2 regions of the Nocardioides sp. DN36 genome follow, and region 1 is predicted to be linked to the other one. Evidence: riboswitches for the same ligand, from Rfam matches in the RefSeq annotation. Region 1 holds a riboswitch; the other holds the start of a gene.
The links. Region 1 has a riboswitch for cobalamin ahead of ACZ43H_RS02600 (nitrite reductase). Riboswitches for the same ligand answer to the same signal wherever they lie in the genome.

Region 1 (15,339 bases):
CGCCACCGGCCGTACGTGCTCCGGCATGCCGACGAGGTCGCGCAGGAACTCCTCGCGGTAGAAACTGACCCACCCCACCCCGAGGCCCTCGGCGGTCGCGGCGAGCCAGAGGTTCTGGATGGCGCAGACCACCGAGTAGAGCCCGGCGTCGGCGATGGCATGCCGCCCGAGCACCCTCGGCCCGCCGCGGGTCGGGTCGTAGCCGACCACGATCCCGAGCCGCGACTCGCGGATCCCTTCGACCTTGATCCGCGAGAACGTCTCGGCGCGCTCACCGCTGAGCGTCGCCGCGAACGTGTCCCGCTCGAGCGCGACGTGGTCGGCGAAAGCGCTGAGCGCGTCCGGCGAGCGGACCAGCACGAAGTCCCACGGTTGGCTCATCCCGACACTCGGTGCACAGTGAGCCGCCGACAGCAGCCGCTCCAGCACCTCGGCGGCCAACGGCTCACCTGTGAATTCTCGGCGAGTGTCACGACGACGGTTGATGACGTCGTAGAGCTCCATCAGAGCCCCCGATCGCCGCGTCGCTTCGAGCTCCGGTCGCGGGCCGCGTCGTAGAGATAAGACTCGCCGCCCTCGCGGGCCAGCGCCCAGCCGACCAGGATCACGGCCGCCTGGCGCAGCCCTGCCGCCTCCACCACCTCCGAGATGGTCGCCACCGTGCCACGCAGCACCTGCTCCCCGGGCTGGCTGGCGCGGTAGACGACGGCCACCGGGCAGTCCTCGCCGTACTCCGGTTCGACCTCGGCCATCAGCGCCCGCACTCGCGTGATCGCCAGATGCAGCACGAGCGTCGAGCGGGTCGCAGCGAACGCCGCCAGCGACTCGGACTCCGGCATCGCGGTAGAGCGGGCCTGGGTGCGGGTCAGCACCACCGACTGCGCCACCAGCGGCACCGTCAGCTCGCTCCCGACCAGCGCAGCAGCGGCAGCATAGGCGGGCACCCCGGGCGTCACCGACCAGGCAACCCCGGCAGCATCGAGCCGGCGGGTCTGCTCGTGCAGCGCGGAATAGAGAGACGGGTCGCCGGACGTCAATCGCACCACCGTCTGCCCCGCGCCAGCTGCGCCGACCATCCACGCGACCATCGTGTCGAGGTCGAGGTCTTGGGTGTCGACGAGCTCTGCGCTCGGGCCGACGTGGGCGAGCACGTCGGGATCGAGGTAGGTGCCGGGATAGAGCACCAGGTCCGCCTGCGCCAGCAGGTGCGTCGCGCGCACGGTCAGCAGGTCGGCCGCGCCCGGTCCGGCGCCGACGAAGTGGACGGCAGCACTCACCGCACGTACCTCGGCGTCCACACGCCGGCGCGGCTCACCCGCGTGCTCTCGGCACCCACGATCAGCAGGCACTTCATGTCGATCGTCTCCGGGTCCAGGTCGGCCAGCGTCGTGACTGTCAGCGACTCCTCGTCGCGCCCGATGTCGCGCCCGACGATGACGACGGTCTCTGGCTTGCGGTGTTCCAGCAGGACACGGTGGGCGGTGGCTATCTGCTCGGTCCGGGAGCGGGAGGCCGGGTTGTAGATCGCTAGCACGAGGTCGGCGTCGGCGATGGCGCGGAGGCGCCGTTCCACGACCTCCCACGGCTTGAGCCTGTCGGAGAGCGAGACGACGGCGAAGTCTGCCCCGATGGGCGCACCGGCACGGGCGGCCACCGCCTGCACGGCGCTGACCCCTGGCAGCACCCGGATCGGCACGCCCGCGTACGCCGGGTCCTCGGCCGCCTCGAAGACGGCTGCTGCCATCCCGAAGACGCCAGCGTCGCCGCCTGAGACGACCGCGACCCTCTCCCCCGCTTTGGCCAGGTCGAGCGCGACACGAGCCCGGTCGACCTCGACGGTGTTGCCCGACGCGTGGCGGGTCAGTCCGGCACGCGGCGGGACGCGAGCCACGTACGGGGCGTAGCCGACCACGTGGTCGACCTCGCCCAACGCCGCCGAGGCTTCTGGCGTGAGCCAGTGGTCGGGGCCGGGACCGAGGCCGACGACCAGGAGTTCAGCGGTCCGCCCGTCGTGTGTCGCGGCGGATCCACTGGGCTCCGCGTCGCGAGCGCGCAGCCGGTCAGCGGTCGGCCGGTTGGCCGTGTCGCCGGGGACGACGATCAGGGAGAAGTAGGGCACGGAGTCCGGGTCGACCTCGGCGACGGGCAGCCAACGCTCCTCGGACTGCGACGCCCGCTCGACGTACCAAGCGCCCTCGAGCCGCCCGGCCTGCGCCAGCGCTGAGCGCACGGCCGGAAACGTCCGGCCGAGCTTCATGATGACGGCGGCTTCCGTGTCCGCCAGCCGTCTCGCAAGCTCCGGCTCGGGCAGGGTTCCGGGGAGGACGGTCAGGACGTCTGTCTGTCGAACCAGCGGGCCAGAGCTACCAGAGATCGCCGCTGTCGCCGCCGCGAAGGCGGGCACGCCCGGCACCACCTCGGTCGGGTAGATCTCCTTGAACCGGTCGTGGAGGTACATCGACGAGCCGTAGAAGAGGGGATCGCCCTCCGAGAGCAGAACCACGTCGCGACCGGCGTCGAGGTGATCCGAGAGCCGCACCGCGCAGGACTCGTAGAAGTCGGCCATCGCCCCGACATACCCACCGGGGTGGTCCGTGGTGCCGGTGGTGACCGGGTAGCGCAGCTCCTCCTCGATGGCGTCGGCCGGAATGACGCCGTCGGCGATGCGGCGTGCGTGGGACTTCTTCTTCACGCCAGCGTGGTACGCGACGACGTCGGACGCGCCGATGATCCGAGCGGCTCTCAGCGTCATGAGCTCCGGGTCGCCGGGGCCGATGCCGACAACCGTGAAACGGCCGGTCATTCTGCCTCCTGCGCGAGAGCGTTGAGTGCTGACGAGGTCATCGCCGATCCACCGCGACGGCCGCGGACGGTCGCGTAGGGGATGTCGATGCCGTGCTCGGCGTGGAGGTCCACGAGAGCCTGCTTGGACTCGGCAGCACCGATGAAGCCGACCGGGCAGCCCACGATCGCCGCGGGTCGTGGGCCCCCGTCGAGAATCATCTCCAGTAGGTGGAACAGTGCAGTCGGAGCGTTGCCGATGGCGACAACGGCACCGTCTAGTCGCGGCCTCCACAGTGAGACGGCGGCGGCGGTACGGGTGGTACGCCACTCGCGGGCCAGCCCGGGCACCCGCGGGTCGTTGAGCAGGCAGACGACGTCGTTGTCCTTCGGCAGTCGGCTCCGGGTGACGCCGGTCGCGACCATGGTCGCATCGCACAGGATCGGCGCGCCCGACTCCAGCGCGGCCCGGGCAGTCGACACCATCTGCGGATGCACGATCAAGTCATCAGCGAGGTCGACCTGCCCGCTGCCGTGGATCATGCGGACGGCGAGCTTCTCGGCATCGGCCGGCACGGCCCGCAGGTCGGCCTCTCGCCGGATGGTGGCGAAGGAGTCGACATAGATGGCGGGTCCGGAGTCGACGTACTCGTAGTGGCGCGTTGGCCTGCGCAGGTTGGTCATCTGCTCTCCTCGGGAATGAGCACGCCACGCCACGGTGTGACAATCACGTGATCAACTGCTGCGGTCAGGTCTTCGATGACCTGTTGGTCGAGACCGGTCTCGGAAACCTCGACATGACGCCCACCGGGCACTGCCCCGAATGGCAACGGTTCCGCCGGGTCAGGGAGGCCTGGATCGGACGCTCTCTGTACGGCGAGGGCCTCGGCCAGCTCCGACACGTGCCAGGCCGCTCCCGGCCCGCGCCCTCGGCGTACGACGAACTCATGCGCCAGCTCCGCGATCCGCCCTGCCGCCTCCGCGAGCTCCACGGTCGCCCCCCACCCGGTCCCGATCCGTAGCTGAGCCCAGGTCGAGTCCAGCGCGACCAGCCCCAGGTCGCAGCTGCGAGCCAGTAGATCGCCGCGTCCGTCGTCGAGCACGAACAGGAACCGGCCCGACAGGGCCGCGAGATCCGGGTCAGCGCACAACCGGTCGTCCAGCTCACGTGCAACCGCTCGGAGGTCGGCGCGACCCCCGGCCAAACCGGTTTGCGGCGACACCATCACATTGCGGACCAGTTCATGGGTCCTGCTCGGCAGGAGGCCCGTTCGCTCGAGGGCGGCGAGCGCCTCGGATGACAACCGGCCTTCGAAGCCGGGGAAGGCGCGCACCTGAAGATTCGCCCGCGACGTCGTGTGCACGCGTCCGTCGCCGTACTCCTCAGCGACCTCGACGAGCGACCTCAGCGCTCTCGCGGGAACCCTGCCCCCGATCAGCCGAAGCCGTACGAGAAGGCCGTCCGCAGCCCGCCACGGCCGGAGGGCGCCAGGACACCGGTCGGCGCGAGTGCGGGAGGCTGACACTGCCAGGACCTATCTGGTCAGGGACCCTGTCGCGGAGTCCACGTACGACCTGGCGACGGTTGTCACCAGTGCCAGCAGGTCTTCGGACTCGGGATCAACCGGTGCGAGGCACCTTCCCAGAGCATCGCTCCAGTGGCGTGTTGCCTCGCCCGTCACCCTCACCGCTGCGCGTCAGTCCCGGAATCTCACCGGGTTCCCTGACTCCACGAGTGGAGTACGACTGGCGCCCACACACTAGCGCCTCCCACTCACGCGACCGATAGGGCGAACCCGCGGAGACCTCCGCCCCGCTTGCTGCAGGGCTGTCAGTGTGCGGATCGGCCATCGCCGGGACCGCTCTGACCAGGCAATGGAAGAGGTTGGAAGACAACGAGAGCCAACGAGAACTACGACATCTGATCCCGCGCGGGCTAAGTCCGCCGCGCCTCCAACGGCCCGGGACATCGGCGCCATTCCGGTCACGCCTCGGTTCGCTGGCTATGGACCGCGTCGTCACTCGGGCCCCGTCGGGCCGCGCCTCGCTTCGCGACCAACGGGGTTTCTGGGTCACGAAAGCGCGACACAAGCCGTAATGGTTCAAATGACCAGTGGCCCGTGACCTGCGTTTCCGCAGGTCACGGGCCAGTTTTCAGTAGCGGGGGCAGGATTTGAACCTGCGACCTCTGGGTTATGAGCCCAGCGAGCTACCGAGCTGCTCCACCCCGCGTCGGTGAACACAACAGTACGGGACGGGTGCGGGAGCGCCAAATCGGGGTCCCCTCACCCGCGCAGGACGAAGGCGGGCAGCCCCGACGCACCTAGCGTGGGAGCCCATGAAGGGTCTCGCCGAGTGGCGCGCGGACCCGCGCCTTCGCCAGCTCGAGTCCACCCTGGAGTCCACGAGGGTGGGCCGGCTGGCGCTGGCGCTCTACCGGGGCAACCTGCGCGACCGGGCACTGAACCTGGCCGGCCAGGCGTTCATCGCACTCGTGCCCCTGCTGATCGTGTTGGCCACCATGGCCTCCAGCAGCGACTCGACCGCCGTCGGGACCTGGCTCATCGACCGGTTCGGGCTGGAGGGCGACGCTGCGGACGCCGTGCGTCAGCTGTTCACCCGACCGCCGGACGCCGGCGGAAGCACGTCGATCCTCGGCTTCCTGGTCCTGCTTGTGTCGCTCTCGAGCTTCGCCCGCTCGCTGCAGCGCAGCTACGAGACGGCCTGGGGCCTGCCCTCGCGCGCACCCCTGCGCAGCCTCTACGGGATGGCCGGTGCCATTCTCCTCGCCGCGACCGTGACGACCACCGCGTGGGTCAGCAGCCTCGTGGGCAGCGTGACGCCCGGTCGGTTCGGGACGCTCGCCGGCGAGCTGGCGGTCGGCGTCCTGGCGTGGTCGCTGGTCGGCTGGCTGCTGCTCAGTCGTCGGGCCCCCTGGAGCCTGCTGCTCCCCGGAGCTGCGGTGAGCGCGATCGGCCAGGCGCTGGCCGCCTGGGCAGGCGCCATCTGGCTCCCCGTGCTGCTGGAGAAGAACACCGAGCGATACGGCGTGATCGGCGTCGCGATCGCGATCGTCTCCTGGCTGGTCGTGCTCGCGTTCCTCGTCGTCGCCAGCGCAGTCGTCGGCGCCCACGTGGGCAGCTGGCTGGCGGGCCGGCAGCCGGTCATGCCGGCTGCCGACGACGCCTGAACCCCCCGAGCCTCAGCCGGTGGCCTTCTGCTGGTCCGCCAGCGCCACGGCCTGCGCGATGAGCTTGCGGGCCTGCTCGACCTTCTTGGCGTAGGTCACGGTGTCGCGGTTGTCCAGCGCGGTCTCCGCGTCCGCGAACGCCTGATCGGCACGGTCGAGCAGCGAGCGGATCTGGGCGCTCACCGAGGCCGGCGGCTGGTCGCCGCCCTGGTTGCCCTTGCCGCCGTTGCCACCACCGTTGTTCCCGCCGGAGGGCGGCGGGTTCCCGCCGTCGGTGACCCCGAGCGCGTCACCGAGCGCCTCGCCGAGGGTCCGGCCGATGCCGACCTCCCCGCCGTACGAGACCAGCACGAACTGCAGGATCGGGTAGCCCGACGTCGACCCGGCACGCACGGCGTACACCGGCTCGACGTAGATCAGCCCGTCGTCGACCGGGAGCGTCAGCAGGTTGCCGAAGATCGGCGGCGCGCCACCGAGCTGGTAGGGCTGCAGCTTCTCGCGGACGTCGTTGTTCGACGCGAAGTCGTTGGCGACCAGTCCCGGACCCTGCGTCTGCTGGTCGGCCAGCTGCAGCACCCGCATCTGACCGTAGGTCTTCGAGGTCGCGTCGGAGTCGACCGAGACGAACGCCGCCAGGTTGTTCTTGTTGTACGGCGTGAACACCGACGTCAGCGAGAACGTGCTCGAGGTGTCCCCCGACGCGGTCGGCTGGTCCACGAAGAGGCGGTACGGCGGCTGCAGGTTGCCCTTGGAGTTGGGGTCCTCGGGGACCGCCCACCGGTTGTTGGCCTGGTAGAAGTCGCTGGCGTTCGTGACGTGGTAGCGCGCGAACTGGTAGCGCTGCACCTTGAACAGGTCCTCGGGGTAGCGCAGGTGGTCCATCAGGTCCGCAGGGATCTCCGCCTTCGGCTTCACGGTCCCCGGGAAGGCCTTCTCCCACGCCTTCAGGATCGGGTCGCTCTCGTCCCACTCGTAGAGGGTGACGGTGCCGTCGTAGGCGTCCACGGTCGCCTTGACCGCGTTGCGCATGTAGTTGACCTCGTCGGTCGGCAGCGTCCGCAGCCCGGAGGAGTCCTGCAGCGAGTCGTCGATCATCGTCGTGAACGACTCACGCTCCGCCGAGGGGTAGCGGTCGGTGGCGGTGTAGCCGTCGAGGATCCACTGGATCCGTCCGTCGACCACGGCGGGGTACGGGTCGGAGTCGATGGTCAGCCACGGGGCGACCTTCTCGACCCGCTCGCGGGGGCTGCGGTTGTAGAGCACCTGGCTGTCGGCGTTGACCCGCCCGGAGAGCAGGAAGTTCGGCTCGCTGAACTTCACGGCGTACATCAGCTGGTTGAAGAAGTTCCCGATCGGGACACCTCCCTTGCCGGCGTACGTCGTGTAGCGGTCCGGGGCCTCGCCGTTCGACGTTGTCTCCCCCAGGTCGAGCTCCACGTCCTTGGCGTCGGCGGGCTTGCCGACGATCGAGTAGTCCGGGCTCGACTCCCCGAAGTACACCTGCGTCTGGTAGTCACCCAGCGCGTTCTGCGCCTGCGGCTCGTCGGACGTCGGCTGGCCCTCGGCCCACTGGATGCTCGTCGCCTCGGCGGAGTTGTCGGCCGGACGCTGGTTGGCGTACGCCGCGATGATGCCGTTGCCGTGCGTGTAGACCGTGTGCAGGTTCGACCAGTTCCGGTCCCCGTCGGGGATGCCGGCCTGGTCGAGCTCGCGCACGCCGAGCACCAGCGCGCGGTCGATGCCGTCGAGCTTGTAGCGATCGACGTCGAGCACGTCGGCCACCGAGTAGTAGGCACGGGCCTGCTGGTTCTGCTCGAACGTCTGGCGCACCAGCTGCGGGTCCACCAGCGGCGTCGAGGAGGTCGCGCGGCTCAACCCGGGCAGCTGCCCGGGAGACGCGGTCGGGTTGCTGGAGTAGGAGTCGACCTGGACGTCCTCGAGGTCGTAGGCCTGGCGGGTCGCGTCGATGTTCTTCTCGATGTACGGCGCTTCCTTGTCCGCCTCCGACGGCTTGACCTGGAACTGCTGGACGATCCCGGGCCAGATCAGGCCCAGCAGCACCGCCGAGAGGGCGAGCAGCGCCAGCCCGACCGAGGGCAACAGCCAGGTCCGTCGCCACACGTTGAGGAAGAACAGCACCGCGCAGATGACCGCGATGCCCATCAGGATGTTCTTGGCCGGCAGCACCGCGTGGTCGTCGGTGTAGGTCATGCCGGTGATCAGCCCGCCGGAGCGGGTGACCAGGTCGAAGCGGTCGAGGTAGTAGTCGGCGGCCTTGGCCAGCACGAACACCCCGAGCAGCACGGACAGCTGCGCCTGCGCCGCGCCGGAGAGCCGGTCGTGGGAGGTCTGCAGCCGGATGCCGCCGTACAGGTAGTGCACGATCGCGGCGGCGAGCAGCGCCACCACGGTGACCGCCATCGTGAAGTCGACCAGATAGTGCAGCCAGGGCAGGTCGAAGACGTAGAAGCCGATGTCCTTGCCGAAGTAGGCGTCGTTGTTGCCGAACGGCACGCCGTTGCGCCACAGCAGGTAGTTGCGCCACTGGCCGACCGCGGAGGAGCCGGCGAAGCTGCCGAGGACCAAGGAGACGCCCACCAGCAGCCAGGTGCGGATCGGGGTCACCGCGTCGCGGTAGCGGTCCAGGCCGGTCTGCTCCGGGGAGTTGGGCCGGAACATCGGCCGCAGCCGGTAGGCGAGGTAGACGTTGACGCCGACGACCGCCGCCATCAGCGCCCCGAAGACGAAGAAGAGGCCGGTCTTGGTCCAGAACAGCGTGCTGAAGACCTCGGAGTAGCCGCCGTTGCGGTACCACAACCGGTCGGTGTAGACGCCGGCGAACGTGGTCAGCCCGAAGAACGCGAGGATGACGACGACCGCGGTGATGATCAGCGCCCGCGAGCGCCGGGGGCGCTGCCGCGTCGGCGGCGGGGTGTCCCGCGGGTCGTCGTCGAACAGCTCGCTCATCGGGGCTCCTCCCCGTCGTCGTCGACCAGCGTCGAGCCCAGCAGCTCCAGCAGGGCCGGGACCAGGTCGGCACCGCCCACCACCGAGGCGGCGTCGTCGTGGGCGCGCAGCCGCAGCGCGCAGTACGTCGATCCCGCGCGGGTCGCGCCGGCCACGATCCGGACCTCCTGCCGGTCCGGGTGCTCGCGGGCGTACTCCTCGGCACCGGCCGGGTCCTCGGGGATCTGGGCGTCGGCGTCGGGGGGCAGCACCAGCCGCTCCACGACGGCCGCGCACCCGGCCACACCGGCCGGCCACACGATCGACTCCAGCACCGACTCGAGCGGTCGGTCGGGGGCGAGCTGGTCCTGCTCGACCGGCGTCAGCGAGCCCCGCGCGGACGAGGCGTCCAGGCCCATCGCCGCGGCCAGCGCGGGCTCGTGCTCGACCAGTGCCGCGGTCTCCACCAGGGCGTAGAGGCGGGCCGGCTGGTCCCACCCGCCCTCGGCGATGTGCGACTCGATCTCGAGGACCGCCGCGGCCAGCGCGGGGTCCACGTCGAGGTCGGCGGTGAGCTCGGGGCTCAGCTCGGGGCTGGTCTCCCCCGGGTCGGCCTCCCCCGGGCCGGCCTCACGCGGGTCGGCTTCAGGGCGGTGCTCCGGCTCGGTCACGAGTCCTCCTCGCAGGACGGCAGGTCAGCGTCGTGGTCGTCGTCCCAGGCCTGGAGGGCCGTGACGGCGTCGTGCATCGTGGTCGCCTTCACCAGGCGCATGTCGCCGTTCGGCGCGCCCAGGGCGTCCTTGCAGTTGTCGGGCGGGACGAAGAAGAGCTTCGCGCCGGCGTCCCGGGCGGCGACGATCTTCTGCTGGATGCCGCCGATCGGGCCCACCTTGCCGGTCCCGTCGACGGTGCCGGTGCCGGCGATCGTCTCGCCGTCGGTGAGCGAGCCCGGGGTGAGCGTGTCGTAGATGCCCAGCGAGAACATCAGCCCGGCGCTGGGGCCACCGATGGCGGGGTCGATGTTGACCGAGACCTTGAACGGGAACTCGTAGCCGGTGCCGAGCTGGATCCCGATGGTGGGCTTCCCGTCCTTCTCCTCCGGGGTCACCGTGACGCGGGTGTTCTTGCCGTCGCGGCGTACGACGACGTCCACGTCCTGGCCCGCCGGCACCCCCTGGACGGCCTTGACCACGTCGTCGGGCGAGGAGATCTTCTGGCCGTCCACGGAGACGAAGATGTCGCGCACCTGCAGCTTGCCGTCCGCGGGCGACCCGTCGAGCACGCTGAGCACCTCGGTGGCGGGCTTGACGTCGTAGCCCAGCTCGTCGAGGGCCACCGCCACCGCCGAGTCCTGCGAGGAGACCATCTCGACGGCGCCCTCGCGCCGGTTCTGCTCGGTCGTCGTGTCGGGGGCGTAGACCGCCTTGTAGGGGTAGACCGCGTCGTCGGGGCTGATCCAGTCGCGCATCAGCTCGGCGAGGGTGACCTTGGCAGGACGCGGCTGGGAGACGTAGACCGTGGTCATCCGCAGCTCGCCGTCGTCGCGGTAGACCTTGTGGCCCTGGACCTGGATGATCTCCTGGCCCTGGGTCTCGGCGAGCACGTCGACGGTCAGGCCGGGCTCGTAGGTGACGAAGGGCAGCGGCTCGGTCGCGGCCGCGACCCACAGCCCGATGAGCAGCGGAGCCGCGAGGAGGCCGGCGAGGGTGCGCTGCGTCATGGCCGTAGCCTCTCACCCACGGCCAACCGCGCCCGTCCCCCGGTCGGCACGCCTCAGGAGACGCGACGCCCGCGGGGCTCGCCCGGCGCCGGACGCGGCGCGCGCGAGGGCCGCACCGCGATGCCGGTGCTGCGGTCGCGAACCGGCGTGCGGGCGGAGTACGGCGTGGGCCGCTTCGGCTCGCGCTGCATCGCCTCGGCCAGCCGACGCACGGCCACGTCGCGATCGACCTCACCGCGCCCCTCGCGACCGAGCCAGCTCACCCAGAGCATCGCCACCACGGTGACGACGACCGGCGGCACCAGCCAGAACAGGATCTCCACCCGCTCAGGGTAGGTACTTCCACCGCCCGGACCGGGCCGACGCGCCCTACGGCGAGCCGACCCACTCCTCGCCGCCGTCGCCGAACCGCTGGTGCTTCCAGATCGGCACCTCCGCCTTGAGGGTGTCGATCAGGGCCCGCGAGGCGTCGAAAGCCTCGCCCCGGTGGGCGGCGGTGGTCGCGATGACGACGGCGATGTCGCCGATGGCCAGGGTGCCGGTGCGGTGCACGGCCGCGACGCCGTGCACGTCGTACTCCTCGGCGATCCGGTCGCACACCTCGCGCAGCTTCGCCTCGGCGGAGGGGTGCGCGGAGTAGTCGAGGCCGTCGACGTCCCGACCGCCGTCGTGGTCGCGGACCCGGCCGATGAACAGCGTCAGGCCCCCGCTGGCCTCGTCGTCGAGCGCGGCCACCACCTCGGCCACGTCGAGCGGCGTCTCCCGCAGCGCGACGAGCCGGACGACGGCGTCGGCGGCCGCCGAGCCGCCGGTGGATCCCACGGTTGAGTCGGTCACGGGCCCGACCCTAGGGCACGGCGCAGGCAGGCGGGACCGGCCTTCCGCCGCCGCGTACCGTTGCCCCATGAGCACGAACCCCGGCGAGACCCCCGACGAGCCCGAGGACAGCGGCCAGAACCCCTTCAAGGGCACGCCCTTCGAGCAGCTCTTCGGCGCAGGCCTCGGTGGCGCCCTGGGCGGCGGCCCCGGCCAGATGCCCGACCTGTCCGCGCTGTTCGGCCAGATCCAGTCGCTGATGCAGCCGTACGACGGCCCGCTCAACTGGAACGTCGCGCTGGACACCGCCCGCAAGCTGGCCGCCCAGACCCCCGACCCGACGCCGACCCAGAAGCAGAAGGACGCGGTGGCCGACGCCCTGCGCCTCGCCGACCACTGGCTCGACGACACCACCACCTTCCCCTCCGGTGTCACCTCGACCGCGGCCTGGAGCCGCGCCGAGTGGATCGTCGGCACCACCGAGGTGTGGAAGGTCCTCGTCGAGCCGATCGCCGAGGGCTCGGTCGCGGCGCTCGGCAGCGCCATCCCCGAGGAGGCCCGGGCGATGTCCGGGCCCGTGCTCGGCATCCTCGGCAAGGCCGTCGGCGCGATGCTCGCCTCCCAGATCGGCTCGGGCCTCGGCGGCCTGGCCGGCGAGGTGCTCAGCGTGTCCGACATCGGCCTGCCGCTCGCCCCGGCGGGCAGGGCCGCGCTGGTGCCCACCAACGTGGCGACCTTCGCCGAGGGGCTCGACGTCACCGAGGACGACGTGCTCCTCTACCTGGCCCTGCGCGAGGCCGCCCACCAGCGGCTCTTCGCCCACGTGCCGTGGCTGCGCGAGCACCTCATCGGCGCCGTCGCCGACTACGCCCGCGGGATCGAGATCAACGCCGAGGGCATCCAGAGCCGGGTCGAGGAGCAGATGCGCGGCATCGACCCGACCAACCCCGAGTCGATGCAGCAGCTCCTCGAGGGCGGTCTCTTCGACCTGCCCCAGTCCCCCGCCCAGACCGCCGCCCTCCAGCGCCTCGAGGTGACCCTCGCGCTGGTCGAGGGCTGGGTCGACGAGGTCGTCGGCCAGGCCACGCACGAGCGGATGCCGAGCGCGGGCAAGCTGCAGGAGGCCTTCCGCCGCCGGCGCGCCGCCGGCGGGCCGGCCGAGCAGACGTTCGCCACCCTGGTCGGCCTCGAGCTGCGGCCCCGTCGGCTGCGCGACGCCTCCACGCTGTGGGGCTCGCTGCGGACCCGTCAGGGCATCGAGGCACGCGACGGCGTGTGGATGCACCCCGACCTGCTGCCGACGGCCGCCGACCTCGACGACCCGCTCGGCTTCCGCGAGGACGCCACCGCCCCCGAGGAGCTCAGCGACGACGACTTCGACGCCGCGCTGCGCGACCTGCTCGACGGCGGCGACGGGTCCGGCGAGGCCCCGAAGGAGTGAGCCTCCACGCCGACGCCCTGGCCGTGCTCGAGGCCTGGGCGGCACCCTCGCCCGCCCAGGAGGCGCTGCGCGAGCGGTACGCCGCCCACCTGCGTGCGCACCCCGACGGGATGACCCGCGCCTGCCGGCCCGACCACCTGACCGCCAGCACCGTGGTGCTCGACGAGGACGCCACCCACGTGCTGCTCACGCTGCACGCCAAGGCCCGGCGCTGGTTCCAGCTCGGCGGCCACTGCGAGCCCGGGGACCGGACCCTCGCCGGCGCCGCCGCACGCGAGGCGCGGGAGGAGTCCGGGCTCCCCGGCCTCGTGGTGGACCCCGTCCCGGTCCAGCTCAGCGAGCACGAGGTGCCCTTCTGCGGCCCCACCGGCGACGTCCACCACCTCGACGTACGCTTCCTGGCCGTCGTGCCGGCGGACGGCCGGCACGCGGTGAGCGAGGAGTCCCTCGACGTGCGCTGGTGGCCGGTCGACTCGCTCCCCGACCCCGAGCCGGAGCTCGTGGAGCTGGTCGCCCTGGCGCGGGCCCGGGCTCAGTCGGCGTCGCCGCTGGGCGGCGGGTCCAGCTTCGCGGCGGCCGACCAGCCCAGCAGGTAGCCCTTGGCCCGCTCGGCCTGCGGGTAGCGGTCCACCCAGGACCAGAACCGGTCGTCGTGGCCGGACTCCAGCAGGTGGGCGAGCTCGTGCACGAGCACGTAGTCGATCACCCACGACGGCATCCCCCGCAACCGCGCGGAGAGCCGGATCGTCCGGTCGCCGGGGGTGCAGGAGCCCCACCGGGACCTCTGGTTCTCCACCCAGCGCACCGACTCCGGCGTCGCGAGCCCCCCGAGGTAGCGGTCGCTCAGCGCGAGCGCCCGCTGCATCAGGCCGTCGTCGGAGGGCGAGCGGCGCTGCTCGGACCGCTCCAGCCTGGCCAGCATCGTCTGCACCCACTCCGCCTCCTCGGCGCGGCTGAGCGAGGCCGGGATCATCACGACGATGCGGTCACCGTCGCGGTAGGCGGAGACGGTACGACGACGCCGCTTGCTGCGGCGCACCTCCACCTCCGGCTGTCCCATGGTGCGAAACCTAGCCGTTCGCCCAGGCCAGGAGGCGTTCCTGCGGCCAGGTGTTGACGATGCGATCCGGGTCGATCCCCGCCTGCTCGGCGCGCTCGCAGCCGTAGCCGAGGAAGTCGAGCTGACCGGGTGCGTGGGCGTCGCTGTCGATCGAGAACAGGCAGCCGGTGTCCCGGGCCAGCTCGAGCAGCTTCGTCGGTGGGTCCCGCCGCTCGGGCCTGGAGTTGATCTCGACCGCGACGTCGTGCTCGGCGCAGGCCTCGAAGACCGCCTTCGCGTCGAACTGCGACCCCGGCCGGGTGCCTCGGTTCCCGGTCACCAGGCGGCCGGTGCAGTGGCCCAGGACGTTCATCCGGGGGTTGCGGATCGCGCCGATCATCCGGCGCGTCATCGCCGCGGGCTCCATCTTCAGCTTGGAATGCACGCTGGCGACCCGCACGTCGAGGCGACCGAGCATCTCGTCGGTCTGGTCGAGGCCCCCGTCGTCGAGGATGTCGACCTCGATGCCCTTGAGCAGGGTGAACCCGGAGCCCGCGAGGTGCTCGTTGACCGCGTCGACGACCGCCAGCTGCCGGGTGAGCCGCTCGGCGCTGAGGCCGTGCGCGACGGTGAGCCGCGGCGAGTGGTCGGTGAGCACGAGGTAGTCGTGGCCCAGCTCGATCGCGGTGAACGCCATCTCCTCGATCGGCGAGCCCCCGTCCGACCAGTCCGAGTGCGAGTGCAGGTCACCGCGCAGCGCCGCCCGCAGCTCCAGCCCGCCCGCGGCGACCGGCCCGGCGTGCTCCTCCTCGAGGCGGGCCAGCCGCTCCGGCAGCACCCCCTGGACCGCGTCGGCGATCACCTTCGCCGAGCTCGCACCCACGCCCGGCAGGTCGGTGAGCGTCCCCGCGTCCACCGCCGCCCGGACGTCGTCGTCGGACATCGGCAGGATCGCCGCCGCCGCGCCCCGGAACGCCTTGACCTTGTAGGTGTCCTCGCGGCCCCGCTCGAGCAGGAACGCGATCCGGCGCAGCGCGGCCACCGGCCCCGCGTCGTACGACCCCCGTCGCTGCGACACGCCGTGCACCTCCGAACTTTCTTCTCTCCACAGCCGGTGGACGACATCACCGCTGGTCAGCGCAGCGTACGACGTCCGCCCGGGCGTGTCCTCCACAGGCTGGTCCCAGGACGAAAGTCCCGTTCTCCACCGGTCGCCCTGCGTGTCCCACAGGGTTGTCCACACGTTGTCCACAGGCTGTGGTCAGCGGGCGTTGACCGGGCCACGCCCCGCCTCCTAGCGTTGCCCGCAGATGAGGCCCCCGGCCCGTCGACCGACACTCGCAAGGGGAAGGCAAGTGTCGCGAGGCGGGCAGGGGGCCCTTCTGCATGTCGGGGCGGGCAGGGGC
Region 2 (15,339 bases), 640 kb from region 1:
GCGAGCGCAGCTCACGGACCAGCGCGGCGTTGACCTGGAGGAACTCCCCCGACAGCGTCTCGCGCTTGAAGAGGTTCGACACCTGCGGCTCGATGCACTCGTAGCAGCCGGCGATCGAGGCGATCGTGGCGGTCGGCGCGATCGCCACCAGCAGCGAGTTGCGCAACCCGTGCTCCGACACCTGCTCGCGCAGCCGGGCCCAGCGCTCGGTCTGGGTCGGCGTCACGCCCCACAGGTCCGGCTGCAGGTCGCCCCGCGCCGCGCGGGTGTCGGCGTACGCCGGGTGGGCACCGTGCACCGCGGCCAGCTCGGCCGAGCGCTCGAGCGCGGAGAGGTAGATCTCCTCCGCGACCCGGGTCGACAGCTCCCGAGCCTCGTCGGAGTCGAACGGCAGCCCCAGCGCGAAGAAGACGTCCTGCAGCCCCATGCAGCCCAGGCCCACCGGCCGCCAGCGCGGGTTCGACGCCGCCGACTCCGGGCTCGGGTAGTAGTTGATGTCGATGACCCGGTCGAGATAGGTCACCGCCGTGCGCACGGTGGCGCGCAGCTTGTCCCAGTCGAGCTCCCTCGGTTTCGAGACGCTCGCTGACGCTCGCTCCTCGACCAGCGGACGCAGGTGCTGGGCGAGGTTGACCGAGCCGAGGTTGCACACCGCGGTCTCGGCGTCGCTGGAGACCTCGATGATCTCGGTGCACAGGTTCGACAGGTGCACGACGTTGCCCGGCACCGCGGTCTGGTTGCAGGTGCGGTTGGACGCGTCCTTGAACGTCATCCAGCCGTTCCCGGTCTGCGCGAGGGTGCGCATCATCTTCGCGTAGAGGTCACGCGCCCGCACCCGGCGTACGACGCGACCGTCGGCCTCGGCGGCCCGGTAGGCCCGGTCGAACTCCTCGCCCCACAGGTCCGGCAGCTCGGGCGCGGCATCGGGGTCGACCAGGCTCCACTCCTCGTCCGCCTCGACCCGGCGCATGAACTCGTCGGGCACCCAGTGGGCCAGGTTGAGGTTGTGGGTGCGCCGGGCGTCCTCGCCGGTGTTGTCGCGCAGCTCGAGGAACTCCTCGACGTCGGGGTGCCACGGCTCGAGGTAGACGCACGCGGCCCCCTTGCGCCGGCCGCCCTGGTTGACCGCCGACACCGAGGCGTCGAGGGTGCGCAGGAACGGCACGATCCCGTTGGAGTGGCCGTTGGTGCCGCGGATCAGGGCCCCGCGGGAGCGCACCCGCGAGAACGAGATGCCGATGCCGCCGGCGAACTTCGACAGCGCCGCCACCTGTCCGTAGCGGGCGTAGATCGACTCCAGCTCGTCGCGCGGGCTGTCGACGAGGTAGCACGACGACATCTGGGTGTGCCGGGTCCCGGAGTTGAACAGCGTCGGCGAGCTCGGCAGGTAGGCCAGCGAGGCCATCAGCCGGTAGAGCTCGATCGCCTCGGCGGGGGTGGTCGCCAGCCCGCAGGCGACCCGCATCAGCCAGTACTGCGGGGTCTCGACCACGAGCCGGGTCTCCGGGTGGCGCAGCAGGTAGCGGTCGTAGACGGTGCGCAGCCCGAAGTACTCGAAGCGCAGGTCGTTGGCGGTGTCGATGGCCTGGTCGAGCTTGCGGGCGTTCGCCTCGACGAAGTCGGCGGTGGCGTCCCCGACCAGCCCCTCGAGCCGACCGAGCCGGACGGACTGGCTGAAGGACGCGATCTGCTGGCCGGCGACCTCCTTCTCGACGTACGCCGCCAGCAGCCGGGCGGCCAGCCGGGAGTACTCCGACTCGTTCGCGGTCAGCTCGGCCGCGGTCTGGATCGACAGCCGGTCCAGCTCCGCAGTGGTGGCGCCGTCGTACAGGCCCGAGATGGTGCGCGTCGCCACGGTGAGCGGCTCGACGTGCGACAGGCCGGTCGCGCAGCGCTCGACCGCGCGGACGATCTTGTTGAGGTCGACCGGTTCACGGTCGCCGTTGCGCTTGCACACCGTCATCGTGGTGCGCACGGTGGGTTGGGTCGTCTGGGTCATGCTGCTCTCTCCTCGCGAGCTCGCCGGGTGCCGGGGACCTGCGAGGAGACGACGACGCGGACGCGTCCGGTTCGAGGGCGCGCCCGTGCTGTCGTGCGACCCACCCGCGAGGTCCGCGACGAACCGCGCACAGGTCGTGCGCGGGCGCTGGCAGGTCTTCGGACTCGTGGGCACAACTCTCGACCCCTACTGACCGTCGCTTCCCAGCTCCATGGTGCGGAGCCAGTGCGTGTGACGGCGTTCGTTCCCACTCACCGCTGCGGGGCAGTCCCGGACTCGCACCGGGTTCCCTCTTGCCCCGGAGCGCCACCTGCAGGCGACGCTCCGGACCAGCACGAGCACCATATCCAGTGGCGTACGCCGATCACCGGCACCACATCTTGTGTCGGCGTGTCGAAGAACGCCCGGCCGTGTTGCGGTGGCCTGTCAGGCTGTCGTCATGCGGATCGTGATCGCCGGCGCGTCCGGCTTCCTCGGGAGCAACCTCGGCTACGAGCTGCGTCAGCGCGGGCACCTGGTGACCCGGCTGGTGCGCAGGCCCGCTCAGGAGCCGGACGAGTCCACGTGGGACCCGTACGCCGGCACCTACGAGCGCGACGTCATCGAGGAGTCCGACGTCGTGGTCAACCTCGCCGGGACGCCGACGGCCGGCAACCCCCACTCGTCGCGGTGGGCGCGCGAGCTGCGCGAGAGCCGGGTGACCACGACACGGGTGCTCGCCCGCGCCGTCGCCGAGACGGAGTCGAAGCCCGCGTTCCTCGCCGGCAACGGCATCTCCTGGTACGGCGACCACGGGGACCAGGTGCTGACCGAGGCCTCCGACAGCCGGGGGCACGCGCTCCTGACCGAGGTGACCCGGGACTGGCAGGCCGCGACCACGCCGGCGACGGAGGCCGGCGCGCGCGTCTGCGTGCTGCGCACCTCGCCGGTGATGGACCGGCGCAGCGAGCCGCTCAAGCAGCTGCGGCTGCTCTTCAGGGCGGGGCTGGGCGCGCGGCTCGGCGACGGGAAGCAGTACATGGCGATGATCTCGCTGCGCGACTGGGTGGGCGCGGTGGCCCACCTCGCGGAGCACCCCACCGCCAGCGGACCGTTCAACCTCTGCTGCCCCGAGACCCCGACCAACGCCGAGTTCACCAAGGCGCTCGCCGCGGCCGTGCACCGTCCCGCGATCGTCTTCGTGCCGAAGACCGCGCTCCGGGTGGGCGCGGGCCGGATGGCGCCCGAGCTGCTGGGCTCGCTCAACGTGCGGCCGGCCGCGCTGGCCGAGTCCGGCTACGAGTTCCGGGACCGCGACGTGGACGCCGTGCTGCGCACCGGGCTCGCCGGCTGACCGCCCGCGGGCTCAGCGTACGGGCACCCAGCGCGCCAGCGTGCTCTCGAGCAGCGCGGGCACGACGGGCTTGGTCAGGAAGTCGTCCATCCCCGCGTCCCGGCAGCGGTCCCGCTCCTCCGCGGTCGCCGCGGCCGTCATCGCGATGATCGGGATCCGGCGGCCGTCGCCGCGCATGGCGCGCACCGCGCGGGTCGCGTCGAAGCCGTCCATCACCGGCATCTGGCAGTCCATCAGGATGGTGTCGAAGCCGTCGGGCTCGTCGGCCAGCGCGGCCACCCCGGCGGCCCCGTTGTCGGCGATCACGACGTCGTAGCCCAGCCCGCGCAGCACCCCCTCGGCGACCAGCTGGTTGACCTCGTTGTCCTCCACCGCCAGCACTCGCCCGCGCGACTCGGCGGTCCCGTCGCTCATCGGCAGCGGCGCGGCCAGGCGCGGCTCACCGCGGCCCCCGAGCGTGGCCAGGGTGTCGAGCAGGCGCGAGGGCAGCACCGGCTTGCCGAGGAACGCGTCGAGGCCCGCGTCGGCGAGCCACTCGGCGGCGGGCTCGACCGCGGACGACAGCAGCGCGAGGCGGGTGTCGCGGTGCCGCTCCTCGGCGCGGATGATCCGCGCGAGCTGCTCGCCGTCGGCGCCGGGCATCATGTAGTCCAGCAGCACCACGTCGTACCTCTGGTCGTGGCGGACGGACGCGTCGAGCTCGACCAGGGCGTCGTACGCCGACTCCACGACCGTCACGTGCACCCGCCAGGCCTCGAGCTGCTCGCGCAGGATGAACCGGTTGGTCTCGTTGTCGTCCACGACGAGCACGTGCAGGCCGGCGACCGCGTCCTGAAGGGTCGACCCCGTCGGCAGCGACGCCGCCGTGGCGTCCGCGAACGGCGTGGTGAACCAGAAGGTGCTGCCGACACCCGGCTCACTGACGACGCCGATCTCGCCGCCGGTCGCCTCCACGATGCGCTTGCTGATCGCGAGCCCCAGCCCGGTGCCGCCGTACTCGCGCGTGGTCGAGCTGTCGGCCTGGGAGAAGGCGGTGAAGAGCTGGCGCTGCGCGTCGGGCTCGATCCCGATGCCGGTGTCGCGCACCTCGACCCGGACCCCCTCGGGACCGGCGCCGGCGCGGACGACGACCTCGCCGACGGAGGTGAACTTCACGGCGTTCGAGACCAGGTTGGTGATCACCTGGCCGAAGCGGACGGGGTCGCCGCGCACCATCGACGGCATCTCCTCCGCACTGGCCACCACGAGCTCGAGGCCCTTGGCGCCGGCCCGCTCCGCCACCAGCCCGACGCTCTGCTCGACGATGCTGCGGGGGTCGAAGTCGACCTCCTCCAGGTCGAGGCGACCCGCCTCGATCTTGGACAGGTCCAGGATGTCGTTGACCAGCGCGAGCAGCGAGCGGCCCGCCTGGTCCACCCCCTCGGCGAGGCGACGCTGGTGGGCGGTGAGGTCGGTCCGGCTGAGCAGCTCGCTGAGGCCGATGACGCCATTGAGGGGCGTGCGGATCTCGTGGCTCATGGTGGCGAGGAACTCCGACTTGGCCCGGGACGCGGCCAGCGCGTCGTCGCGCGCGGCGGCGAGCGCCTTGCCGGCCTCCTCGCGCTCCGAGACGTGGGCCAGCAGCACCAGCGTCTGGGCGAAGATCCCGACGTCGGACGCGGCCGCCTCCTCCCGGACCCCGGTGTCGGAGACCACCACGCAGGCGATCCGCTCGCCGGCCAGGGCCGGGCCGGCGATCAGCACGGCGCCATCCGGCCCCGGCGCCTGGACGACGGTGCGCTCGGCGACAGCCCGGGTCGCGAGGTCGCGGGCGGCGGCCAGCACGTCCTCGTCGTACTCGTTCCAGCCGGTCGGGAAGTGCACGAGCTCGCGCGCGTCGGTGGGGTCGGGGGCGGACACGAGCACCGCGGGCCACCGGGCGTAGGGGCGGACCACTGCCTCCGAGGCGACGAGCACGTCGACCAACGTGTCCGACTCGTTGGCCGCGGCGGCCATCGCGCTGAGGAACTCCAGGCCCTGCTCCGCCTCCTTGCTCTCGGTGACATCCTGCACCGTGCCACCGAGGCGGACGACCGCGCCGGAGCCGTCCCGGACCACGCGGGCGCGCGTGCGGACCCAGCGCACCCGGTCCCCGGCCGGGGTCGAGAGACGGGTGTCCATCTCCATCTCGTCCCCGTGGGCCATCAGCTCCTCGTACGCCGCCACGGCCGCGGGGCGGTCCTCGGGGTGCAGCAGCTCGAAGAACCGCTCGGCGCTGGGCGTGAAGGTCGCGGGGTCCTTGCCGACGAGCCGGTAGAGCTCGTCGGACCAGTGCAGCTCGCCGACCCCGACCTCCCTCTCCCAGCTGCCGATCCTCGCGATCGACTGCGCCTCGGCGAGCTGCACCTCGCGATGACGCAGCTCCTCGAGGATCCGGTGCTGCTCGGTGTGGTCGCTCAGGCGGTGCAGCCAGCCGCGGTGGCGACCATCCTCGTCGAGCAGCGGCGTGTGGCTGACCAGCGCCCAGAAGGAGCTCCCGTCGGCCCGGACCAGCCGCAGCTCCTGGTCCGCTCCGGGCTCACGCGCGTCCCGGAGCCGGTCGAGGTGGGCCAGGAAGGCCCGGCCTCCCTCCTCGTCGAGGGCGTCCGTGACGGACAGGCCGTCCATCTCCGCGCGGGAGCGGCCGAGCATCCGGGCCATCCGCTCGTTCGCGTACGTCGTCAGCCCGGCGTCGTCGAGGACCCACAACCCGTCCGGGACGGCGCGCACCACCCACGACTCCACTGCCTCCATGTGCCGCATGCTTCCGCACCGAGGGCCGCCGCGTCCGCGACGTGCCCGGATTCGTCGGTGATCGTCCGTTCACGCCGCCGGACGGGGCCGGTCACGCACCTCGGCGACCCGCCACTCCCCCGCCGCCCGGACCAGCACGACGGTGCGCGTCGACGGCTCGTCCCGGGGAAGCACCACGCGGCGACCCGCGCCCACGGCCACCGCGTTCGCCAACCGGTCGGTCACCGCGACCTCGAGCCGCGCCGGGCCACGCTTGCGCACGTCGACGCCAGGGGTCCGCCAGTGCGAGCCATGCGGGCCAGCAGTTGCATCCGCATCCCGCGCACCCGCAGGCCTCGGTGGTTCCACGACTCGAGCATGGCCACGTCGCGACGCCCGGCGGCCGAGCCGGGCACGTACAGGTCCCGCAGGGCGGCCACGTCGCCGCGCGCCCACGCCCGGGCCCGGCGTACGTCCCAGGCCCGCAGGGCCGCCGCCGGGTCCCGCGTCGCGGCCGCGGCCACGACCGGGTGGGCCGGCGACAGCCGTTCGCGGGCCAGGCCGGTCAGCACGGCGGCCGCGGTGACCACCGCGGCGAGGACCAGCAGGGCGAGGAGCGTGCGCGGAAGCAGGCGAGACGTGTCCATGCAGTCTCCCTACCCCGTACGGCGGGTCCGTCCGCGGGTTCTCCACAGGCCGGCCCCACACTGACCGGGTGAACGAGAAGCGACTGGGACGCCGGGCCCTGCTGGCGGGTGGCGCCGCCGTCGTCGCGGCCTCGGCGGGCGCGGCGCTCGGCGTCGAGCAGGGCGTGCTCCCGGGGCGACCGTGGCTCCAGGCGCACCTCGGGCTGAACGGGGACGCGGGGGTCGTGCCGGACATCGAGCCCGGCCGCGCCGTCACCGGCTCGTTCGTCTCCGCGCACCGGCTCGGCGCCCCGACCGGCTGGTCGATCCTCCGACCGCCCGGCCGCCACGGCCCCCTGCCGGTCGTCGTCGCGCTCCACGCGCTCGGCCAGACCCACGCGACCCTGACCGGGCCGGCGATGGGGCTGGACCGCTTCCTCGCTGCCTCGGTCGCGGACGGCACGCCCCCGTTCGCCATCGCGACCGTGGACGGCGGCACGTCGTACTGGCATCCCCGCCCCTCCGGCGAGGACGCCGGCGCGATGGTCGTCGACGAGCTCCTGCCCCTGCTCGCCGACCACGGCCTGCTCACCGAGCACGTCGGGCTGATCGGCTGGTCGATGGGTGGGTACGGCGCGCTGCGGCTCGCCGGCCTGCTCGGCGCCGACCGGGTCCGCGCGGTCGTCGCCTCCAGCCCGGCGCTCTGGTCCGACCCGGACGAGGCGTCCTCCAGCGGGTTCGACTCCCCCGACGAGTACGAGCGCTGGTCCGTCATGGACCACCAGTCCGACCTGCAGGGCGTCGCCGTCCGCGTCGACTGCGGGACCGGCGACCCGTTCTACCGCGACGTGCAGGACTACGTGGCCGGCTTCTTGCCCGACGCGGACGTGACCAGCACCTTCGAGCCGGGCGCGCACGACGCGGCGTACTGGCGCCGGATGCTGCCGGACCAGCTCGCCTTCCTCGGGGCACACGTGCCCCCGGCGACCCGATAGCCCGGGAGTAGGGTCGGGCCCGTGAGCGACCTGACCTTCCGGAACGTCGGACTCGGTGACGACGCGGTGGACTACCTCGCCGCCTGGGACCTCCAGCGCGACGTGCACGCCGCGGTGGTCGAGGGCGAGCAGCCCGACACCGTCCTGCTGCTCGAGCACCCGCCGGTCTTCACCGCCGGCAAGCGCACCGACCCCCACGAGCGACCGGCCGACCCCGGCGGCGCGCCCGTCATCGACGTCGACCGCGGCGGCAAGATCACCTTCCACGGGCCCGGCCAGCTGGTCGGCTACCCGATCGTCACGCTGCCGGACCACGTGAAGGTCGTCGACTACGTGCGCCGGGTCGAGGAGGCCCTGATCGCGGTCTGCGCCGACCTCGGCGTGACCACCGCGCGGGTGCCGGGGCGCAGCGGGGTGTGGCTGCGAGCGGACGAGAAGGGGCCCGAGCGCAAGATCGCGGCGCTCGGGATCCGGGTCAGCCGGGGCGTCACCATGCACGGCTTCGCGCTCAACTGCGACGTCGACCTCGGGTGGTACGACCGCTTCGTCCCCTGCGGGATCGCGGACGCCGGCGTGACCTCGCTGAGCACCGAGCTCGGTCGCGACGTCACCGTGGCCGAGGTGCTGCCCAGCGTGGAGCGTCACCTCACCGACCTCCTGTCCTGGGAGCCCTACACGGCGACACCGGACTACGAGCCGCGGCCCGAGCCCGCCCACGGGCCCCGGATCGAGCTGATCTCTCCCGGGGTCTGACGGCGCGTCCTGCCGGTCCCAGCGGGTTTCGCTTGTCAGGATCTCCCCCCGTGCCCGTCGTCCGCGGGCACGAAGGGGGACGGACATGAGCGAGCTGGTCATCGAGACCACCGGGCTGCGCAAGGAGTTCCGCACCCGCGCGGGAGCCCTGCGCGTGGCGGTGCAGGACCTCGACCTGGCGGTGCCGTACGGCGGCGTGCACGGCTTCCTCGGCCCGAACGGGTCCGGGAAGACGACGACCATCCGGATGCTGCTCGGGCTGGCCCGCGCCACCCGTGGCTCGATGCGGCTGTTCGGCGAGGAGGTGCCGCGGCGGCTGCCGCAGGTCATCGGCCGGGTCGGTGCCGTCGTCGAGTCGCCGAAGTTCGCCCCGAAGTTCACCGGCCGCCAGAACCTCCTGCTGCTGGCCGGCTCGATCGGCGCCCCCGGGTCCCGGGTCGACGCCGCCCTCGAGACGGTCGGCCTGACCGGCCGCGACCGGGACCGCTACAAGTCCTACTCGCTCGGCATGAAGCAGCGGCTGGCGATCGCGGCCACCCTGCTCAAGGACCCCCGGCTGCTGGTCCTCGACGAGCCCACGAACGGGCTCGACCCGGCCGGCATCCGGGAGATCCGCGACACCATCCGCACGCTCGGCGAGACCGGCACGACCGTGCTCCTCAGCTCGCACATCCTCGGCGAGGTGCAGCAGGTCTGCACCTCCGCGACGATCATCGGCAACGGCCGGATGCTGGCCAGCGGACGGGTGGAGGACCTGCTCGGTGGCGGTACGGCGTACCGGGTGGCCGTGCCCGACCCCGCCGCGGCCGCCGGGGTGCTCGAACGGGCCGGCTTCACGGTCTCGGCAGCGACGCGGGAGACGGTCGACGTCGACACCGGCCAACCGCCGGAGGAGATCACCCGTGCCCTCGCGGAGGCGAAGATCTGGCTGTCCGGGCTGACCCCGCTGCGCGCCGACCTCGAGACCGTGTTCCTCCAGCTGACGGCGGCCGACACCCTCGGCCGCGACGACACCCCGGCGGGTGCGCGATGAGGGCGCTGCTGCGGGTCGAGCTGACCCGGCTGCGCTGGCGGCGTGCGGTGCTGCTGCTCGTGGCGGCCTGCGTCGTCGTCCCGGCCGTGATCTGGGGAGCCACCGCGTGGAACACCCGTCCGGTGTCCGCGGCCGAGAAGGCGGAGGTCCAGCGGCTTGCCGAGGAGCAGGCCCAGGACCCGATCGTGCTGCGCCAGGTCGAGAAGTGCGTGGCGAGGCCCGACCGGTTCGGCATCGGCGGTGGCGACGTGCGGGCGGCCTGCGAGGACATGATGGTCCCGCAGGTGGACCAGTACTACTACCGCCCGACGCTCGACCTCGACCAGGAGCTGGACGGCTCCGGGATCGGCGTCGCCGTCGTGCTGACGATGCTGCTGCTCCTGCTCGGCACGACCTTCGTCGGCCACGACTGGAACAGCGGCTCGATGAGCAACCAGCTGCTCTTCGACCCACGCCGGAACCGGGTCTGGGCGGCCAAGGGGCTGGTCGTGCTGCTCGCCGGGCTGGTGGTGGCGGGCGCGGTGCTGGCGGCGTACTGGACCGGCCTGTGGGCGCTGGCGGTGCACCGCGACCTGGACGTGCGCGACGGCGTCCTCTCCGATGCCTACGGCCAGGCGCTGCGCGGCACCCTGGTCGCGGGCTTCGCGGGCCTGGGTGGCTACGCCATGACCATGCTGTTCCGCAGCACGGTCGCGACGCTCGGCACCCTCTTCGCGGTGGCCGTCGCCGGCCCGCTGCTGATCACCCTGCTGGGCTTCCCCGGCCACCAGCGGCTGATGCCTCAGAACAACTACGCCGCGGTGATGCTCGACGGCATCACGTTCACCGACTACAACAGCCGCTCCTGCGTCGAGGCGGGCGACTCCGCGATGCCCGGGGGTGGCTGCCGGGTGCGGGTCACCACCGCCGACGGCGCCGCCTACTTCGGCGGGCTGCTGCTGCTCGCGGGCGTTCCCTCCGTGCTGTCGTTCCGACGTCGGGACGTGCCCTGAGCCGAATTGGGCGGCCCCCGGCCCCGGCGTACAGTTGGGCGACGTGACCCAAGCCCCTGCACCCGAAGGACGCAAGCTCCTCCGCCTGGAGGTCCGCAACGCCGAGACTCCCATCGAGCGCAAGCCCGAGTGGATCAAGACGCGGGCCAAGATGGGGCCGGAGTACAAGCACCTGCAGAACCTCGTGAAGTCCGAGGGCCTGCACACCGTGTGCCAGGAAGCCGGCTGTCCCAACATCTTCGAGTGCTGGGAGGACCGCGAGGCGACGTTCCTCATCGGTGGCGACCAGTGCACCCGCCGCTGCGACTTCTGCCAGATCGACACCGGCAAGCCGCAGCCGCTGGACCGTGACGAGCCGCGCCGCGTGGCCGAGTCGGTGCAGGCCATGGAGCTGCGCTACGCCACCATCACCGGCGTCGCCCGCGACGACCTCGAGGACGGCGGCGCCTGGCTGTACGCCGAGACCGTGCGCGCCATCCACGAGCTGAACCCCGACACCGGCGTCGAGAACCTGATCCCGGACTTCAACGGCAAGCCCGACCTGCTGCGCGAGGTCTTCGAGTCCCGCCCCGAGGTGCTGGCCCACAACGTGGAGACGGTGCCGCGCATCTTCAAGCGGATCCGTCCCGCGTTCCGCTACGAGCGCTCGCTGGACGTCATCACCCAGGCCCGCGACTTCGGCCTGGTCACCAAGTCAAACCTGATCCTCGGCATGGGCGAGACCCGCGAGGAGGTCAGCCAGGCGCTGCGCGACCTGCACGACGCCGGCTGCGAGCTGATCACCATCACGCAGTACCTCCGCCCCTCGGCCCGGCACCACCCCGTGGAGCGGTGGGTCAAGCCCGAGGAGTTCGTGGAGCTCAAGGACGAGGCCGACCAGATCGGCTTCTCGGGGGTCATGTCGGGCCCGCTGGTGCGTTCGTCGTACCGGGCCGGACGGCTGTACCGTCAGGCCATGGACGCCCGTCAGGGCTCCTCCGTCTGACCCTCACGCACCTCACGAACGAAGAAGGCAGCAGACCGCCATGGCGAAGGCCCCGCAGACCCCTGATCCAGACAAGATGAGCCGCCGCAAGCAGTTCGTCGAGACCTTCAAGATGGCCCGGAAGACCGACCCGGCCATCGGGCTGTGGGTCGGGGGCGCTTTCGTCCTCGGCGCCGCCGTCGGCTACCTGCTGTTCTGGCTGCTGCCCGGCGAGGGCGCGCTCGGCATCGTCCTCTCCGTCGTCGGCGCGCTGCTCTTCGGCTCTCTGGCCGCACTGATCATCTTCGGCCGCCGCGCCCAGCGCGCGGCGTACGGCCAGATGGAGGGCCAGCCGGGAGCCGCCGCGGCCGCCCTGCGGATGCTGCGCCGGGGGTGGAAGACCGACCCGGTGATCGCGTTCAACAAGCAGCAGGACGTCGTGCACCGCGTGGTCGGCCCGCCCGGCATCGTCCTGGTCGGCGAGGGCAACCCCAACCGGCTGCGCCAGCTGATGACCAACGAGCGCCGCAAGCACGAGCGCGTCGTGGCCGACGTCCCGATCCACGAGGTCGTCTGCGGGAACGGCGAGGGCGAGGTCCCGCTCGCGCGCCTGGTCCGCCACGTCAGCAAGATGAAGCGTCAGGTCAAGCCCGCCGAGATGACCGACATCCTCGGCCGGCTGCGGGCGCTGGACGCCAACCGCCCGAACGTCCCGCTGCCCAAGGGCCCGGTCCCGACCAGCATGAAGGGCATGCGCCAGAACATGCGCGGGCGTTAACGGCCCGGATGCACGAAGGGCCCGGTCCTCCCCCTGGAGGACCGGGCCCTTCTGCGTCGATCAGCCCATCGAGGGCATCTCGGTCACCTGGTCCGACGGCGGCGCCTCGATGCTGACGTCCTTGCCGAAGTCGGAGAGCGTCATCTCCATGGTGCCGATCTTGCCGAGGTCGATGGTCATCTTGGTGATCCGGTCCTGGTCGTCGAGCCACACGTCGTAGCTCAGCTCGTCGGGCATCCCGGCCCCGGACGCGGCCTGGCCGGTCTCGCCCATCCCGTCGAGCATCTTCTGGGTGTCGACGGTGACCTCGTACTGGTCCTCGCCGTCCTGCTCGCCCTGGTAGGTGACGGTCTTGATGCCCTCGCCGAAGGACTTCAGGGCCTCCTGCGGGTCGAGCTGGCTGCCCAGCGAGCCGAACGGGCTGTTGGGGTCGTTGAGGTCCATCTTGAGGTACTTGTCGCCGCCCATGCCGGGTGCCTTCATGTAGAAGACCTTGTCCACCAGGATCACCTGGATGTCGCCGCCGGCCATGTCGCTGGACATGGTCATGTCCATGGCGGGCGAGTCCTGGGTGTAGTCGACGTCGCCCTCACCGGTCATCGAGCCGGTCTGGCCGGCCGACATGCTCATCGACTCGTGGGCGGTGGTCGTGTTCTCGAAGCCGTTCTCGAACCTGTCGGTGAAGTCGGCGGGGTCGACGGAGTCGCCGGCCTGCAGGTCGTCGGTGGACGAGCCCGACGAGCCCGACGAGCCGGACGTCGACGAGGAGTCCTCGGCCTTGGCTCCGTCGTCGGAACCGCACGCGCTGAGGGAGACGAAGGCCAGGGGCAGGACGGCTGCCGCGGCGAGACGGCGCAGCGTTGCGGGACGAGACATGGGTGGAGCCTTCCGAGTTGAAGATGTGGTGACCCCCAGCATCTCCTGTCCCACCAACCCGGAAACCCGCCGGCCCCAGAAACCTCAGGAGCAACGGGACAGGGCCCGGCCGAGGAGCCGGGCCTAGGCCGCGGGCCGGCCCTTCGCGGTCTCGAGGGTGACGGTGGCGGTGCCGGCCATGATGTCGTGCAGGCCGCGGCCGTCGGGGCGGAAGATCAGCGGCGGGATCACGGCGGCGACCAGGATGCTGCGGGCCAGCGCGGGCAGCAGCCCGACCGGGCGCCCGCTGCCGTCGCTGCGTACGACGCGCAGCCGGGTCGCGAGCTTGCCGAAGGAGCCGCCGGACAGTGCCGTCAGCAGCGCCGACTCGACGATGAAGACCAGCACGACGTACCACTGACCGGTCTGGTTCTCGGGGCCGTAGACGGGGGTGAAGAGCGAGACGGCGAGGAGGCAGGCGAACCAGTCCACGAGGAGCGCGAGCATGCGCCGGGGCCAGGACGCGGTCTCCCACACGGTCGTGCCTGTCACGCGGTCAGCGTAGAGCGCCGGTCCTCGCGCCCGCCGGTCGGGCCACCTGTTACATGCGCGAAACAAACCGGATACGGTCAAGAAACTGCCCCTGCCTAGGTTGGCGGGCAGGTCCGAGGCAGCGCCGCTTCGGTCCCCTATTGCAGACTTTTGCCGGCTGGCACCCGCTGGTCAGCCAAGGAGGACGAATGTTCCAGAACAGCGACGAGCTGCTCGCCTATGTCAAGGACGAGGGCGTCGAGATGGTCGACGTGCGGTTCTGCGACCTGCCCGGTGTCATGCAGCACTTCACCGTCCCGGTGTCGTCGTTCGACCAGTCGGTCTTCGACGACGGACTGAACTTCGACGGTTCCTCGATCCGGGGCTTCCAGGCCATCCACGAGTCCGACATGTCGCTGTTCCCGGACCCGACCACGGCGTACATCGACCCGTTCCGTGCGGCCAAGACGCTGGTCGTGAACTTCTTCATCCACGACCCGCTCACCGGTGAGGCCTACTCCCGCGACCCGCGCAACATCGCCCGCAAGGCGATGTCCTACCTCGCCAGCACCGGCGTCGGCGACAAGGCGTTCTTCGCCCCCGAGGCCGAGTTCTACGTCTTCGACAACGTGCGCTTCGAGACCAAGGCGAACGCCGGCTACTACGAGATCGACTCGCAGGCCGGCGCCTGGAACACCGGTGCGGCGTTCGAGAACGACAACCGCGGCTACAAGGTGAAGTACAAGGGCGGCTACTTCCCCGTCGCCCCGACCGACCACTTCGGCGAGCTCCGCGACGAGATGGTCATCGAGCTCGAGAAGGCCAACCTGCAGGTCGAGCGCGCCCACCACGAGGTCGGCACCGCCGGCCAGGCGGAGATCAACTACCGCTTCGACGAGCTGCTCAAGGCCGCCGACGACGTGATGAAGTTCAAGTACATCATCAAGAACGTCGCCTGGCGCAACGGCAAGACCGCCACCTTCATGCCGAAGCCGATCTTCGGCGACAACGGCTCGGGCATGCACGTGCACCAGTCGATCTGGAGCGAGGGCTCTCCCCTGTTCTACGACGAGACCGGGTACGGCGGCCTCTCGGACATGGCCCGCTACTACATCGGCGGCATCCTCAAGCACGCGCCGTCGCTGCTGGCCTTCACCAACCCGACGGTGAACTCCTACCACCGCCTAGTGCCGGGCTTCGAGGCCCCGATCTCGCTGGTCTACTCCCAGCGCAACCGCTCGGCCTGCGTCCGCATCCCGATCACCGGGTCGAACCCCAAGGCCAAGCGCATCGAGTTCCGTTGCCCCGACCCGTCGGCCAACCCCTACCTCGCCTTCTCGGCGCTGCTGCTGGCCGGCCTCGACGGCATCAAGAACAAGATCGAGCCCGCCGCCCCGATCGACAAGGACATCTACGAGCTGCCGCCGGACGAGATGGCCGACATCGACCAGGTCCCGACGTCGCTGGGCGCCGTGCTCGACAACCTCGAGCGCGACCACGACTTCCTCACCGCCGGCAACGTCTTCACGCCGGACCTGATCGAGACGTGGATCGACTACAAGCGCCAGAACGAGATCCTGCCGGTGCAGCTGCGTCCGCACCCGCACGAGTTCGAGCTCTACTACGACATCTAGAACCGGGCCGATCGGACGCCCCTCGCACCCCGCTGACCTGCGGTGGAGCGGGGGGCGTTTCCGTGCTCTGACCTGCATGTACATGCGCTTGGCCT

Region 2: another riboswitch for cobalamin. It lies ahead of ACZ43H_RS05760 (ribonucleoside-diphosphate reductase subunit alpha); the one in region 1 lies ahead of ACZ43H_RS02600 (nitrite reductase).

Annotation. Positions count from the first base shown of each region.
Region 1 covers NZ_AP043823.1:340,977-356,315, reverse strand. The annotation lists gene bluB (5,6-dimethylbenzimidazole synthase) at 1-504, opposite strand, end outside; gene cobM (precorrin-4 C(11)-methyltransferase) at 504-1,277, opposite strand; gene cobJ (precorrin-3B C(17)-methyltransferase) at 1,274-2,803, opposite strand; gene ACZ43H_RS02605 (precorrin-8X methylmutase) at 2,800-3,465, opposite strand; gene ACZ43H_RS02600 (nitrite reductase) at 3,462-4,307, opposite strand; cobalamin riboswitch at 4,364-4,547, opposite strand; tRNA gene ACZ43H_RS02595 (tRNA-Met) at 4,940-5,013, opposite strand; gene ACZ43H_RS02590 (YhjD/YihY/BrkB family envelope integrity protein) at 5,120-5,971, shown strand; gene ACZ43H_RS02585 (UPF0182 family membrane protein) at 5,984-8,938, opposite strand; gene ACZ43H_RS02580 (PPA1309 family protein) at 8,935-9,588, opposite strand; gene ACZ43H_RS02575 (YlbL family protein) at 9,585-10,637, opposite strand; gene ACZ43H_RS02570 (hypothetical protein) at 10,691-10,960, opposite strand; gene ACZ43H_RS02565 (molybdenum cofactor biosynthesis protein MoaE) at 11,007-11,474, opposite strand; gene ACZ43H_RS02560 (zinc-dependent metalloprotease) at 11,542-12,894, shown strand; gene ACZ43H_RS02555 (NUDIX hydrolase) at 12,891-13,490, shown strand; gene ACZ43H_RS02550 (M48 metallopeptidase family protein) at 13,427-13,954, opposite strand; gene ACZ43H_RS02545 (PHP domain-containing protein) at 13,965-15,011, opposite strand.
Region 2 covers NZ_AP043823.1:981,783-997,121, reverse strand. The annotation lists gene ACZ43H_RS05760 (ribonucleoside-diphosphate reductase subunit alpha) at 1-1,999, opposite strand, end outside; cobalamin riboswitch at 2,132-2,348, opposite strand; gene ACZ43H_RS05755 (TIGR01777 family oxidoreductase) at 2,439-3,332, shown strand; gene ACZ43H_RS05750 (response regulator) at 3,345-6,104, opposite strand; gene ACZ43H_RS05745 (hypothetical protein) at 6,174-6,329, opposite strand; gene ACZ43H_RS05740 (hypothetical protein) at 6,326-6,730, opposite strand; gene ACZ43H_RS05735 (alpha/beta hydrolase) at 6,799-7,704, shown strand; gene lipB (lipoyl(octanoyl) transferase LipB) at 7,726-8,457, shown strand; gene ACZ43H_RS05725 (ABC transporter ATP-binding protein) at 8,543-9,490, shown strand; gene ACZ43H_RS05720 (hypothetical protein) at 9,487-10,482, shown strand; gene lipA (lipoyl synthase) at 10,526-11,467, shown strand; gene ACZ43H_RS05710 (DUF4191 domain-containing protein) at 11,508-12,224, shown strand; gene ACZ43H_RS05705 (SCO4651 family lipoprotein) at 12,285-13,100, opposite strand; gene ACZ43H_RS05700 (RDD family protein) at 13,224-13,631, opposite strand; gene glnA (type I glutamate--ammonia ligase) at 13,820-15,244, shown strand.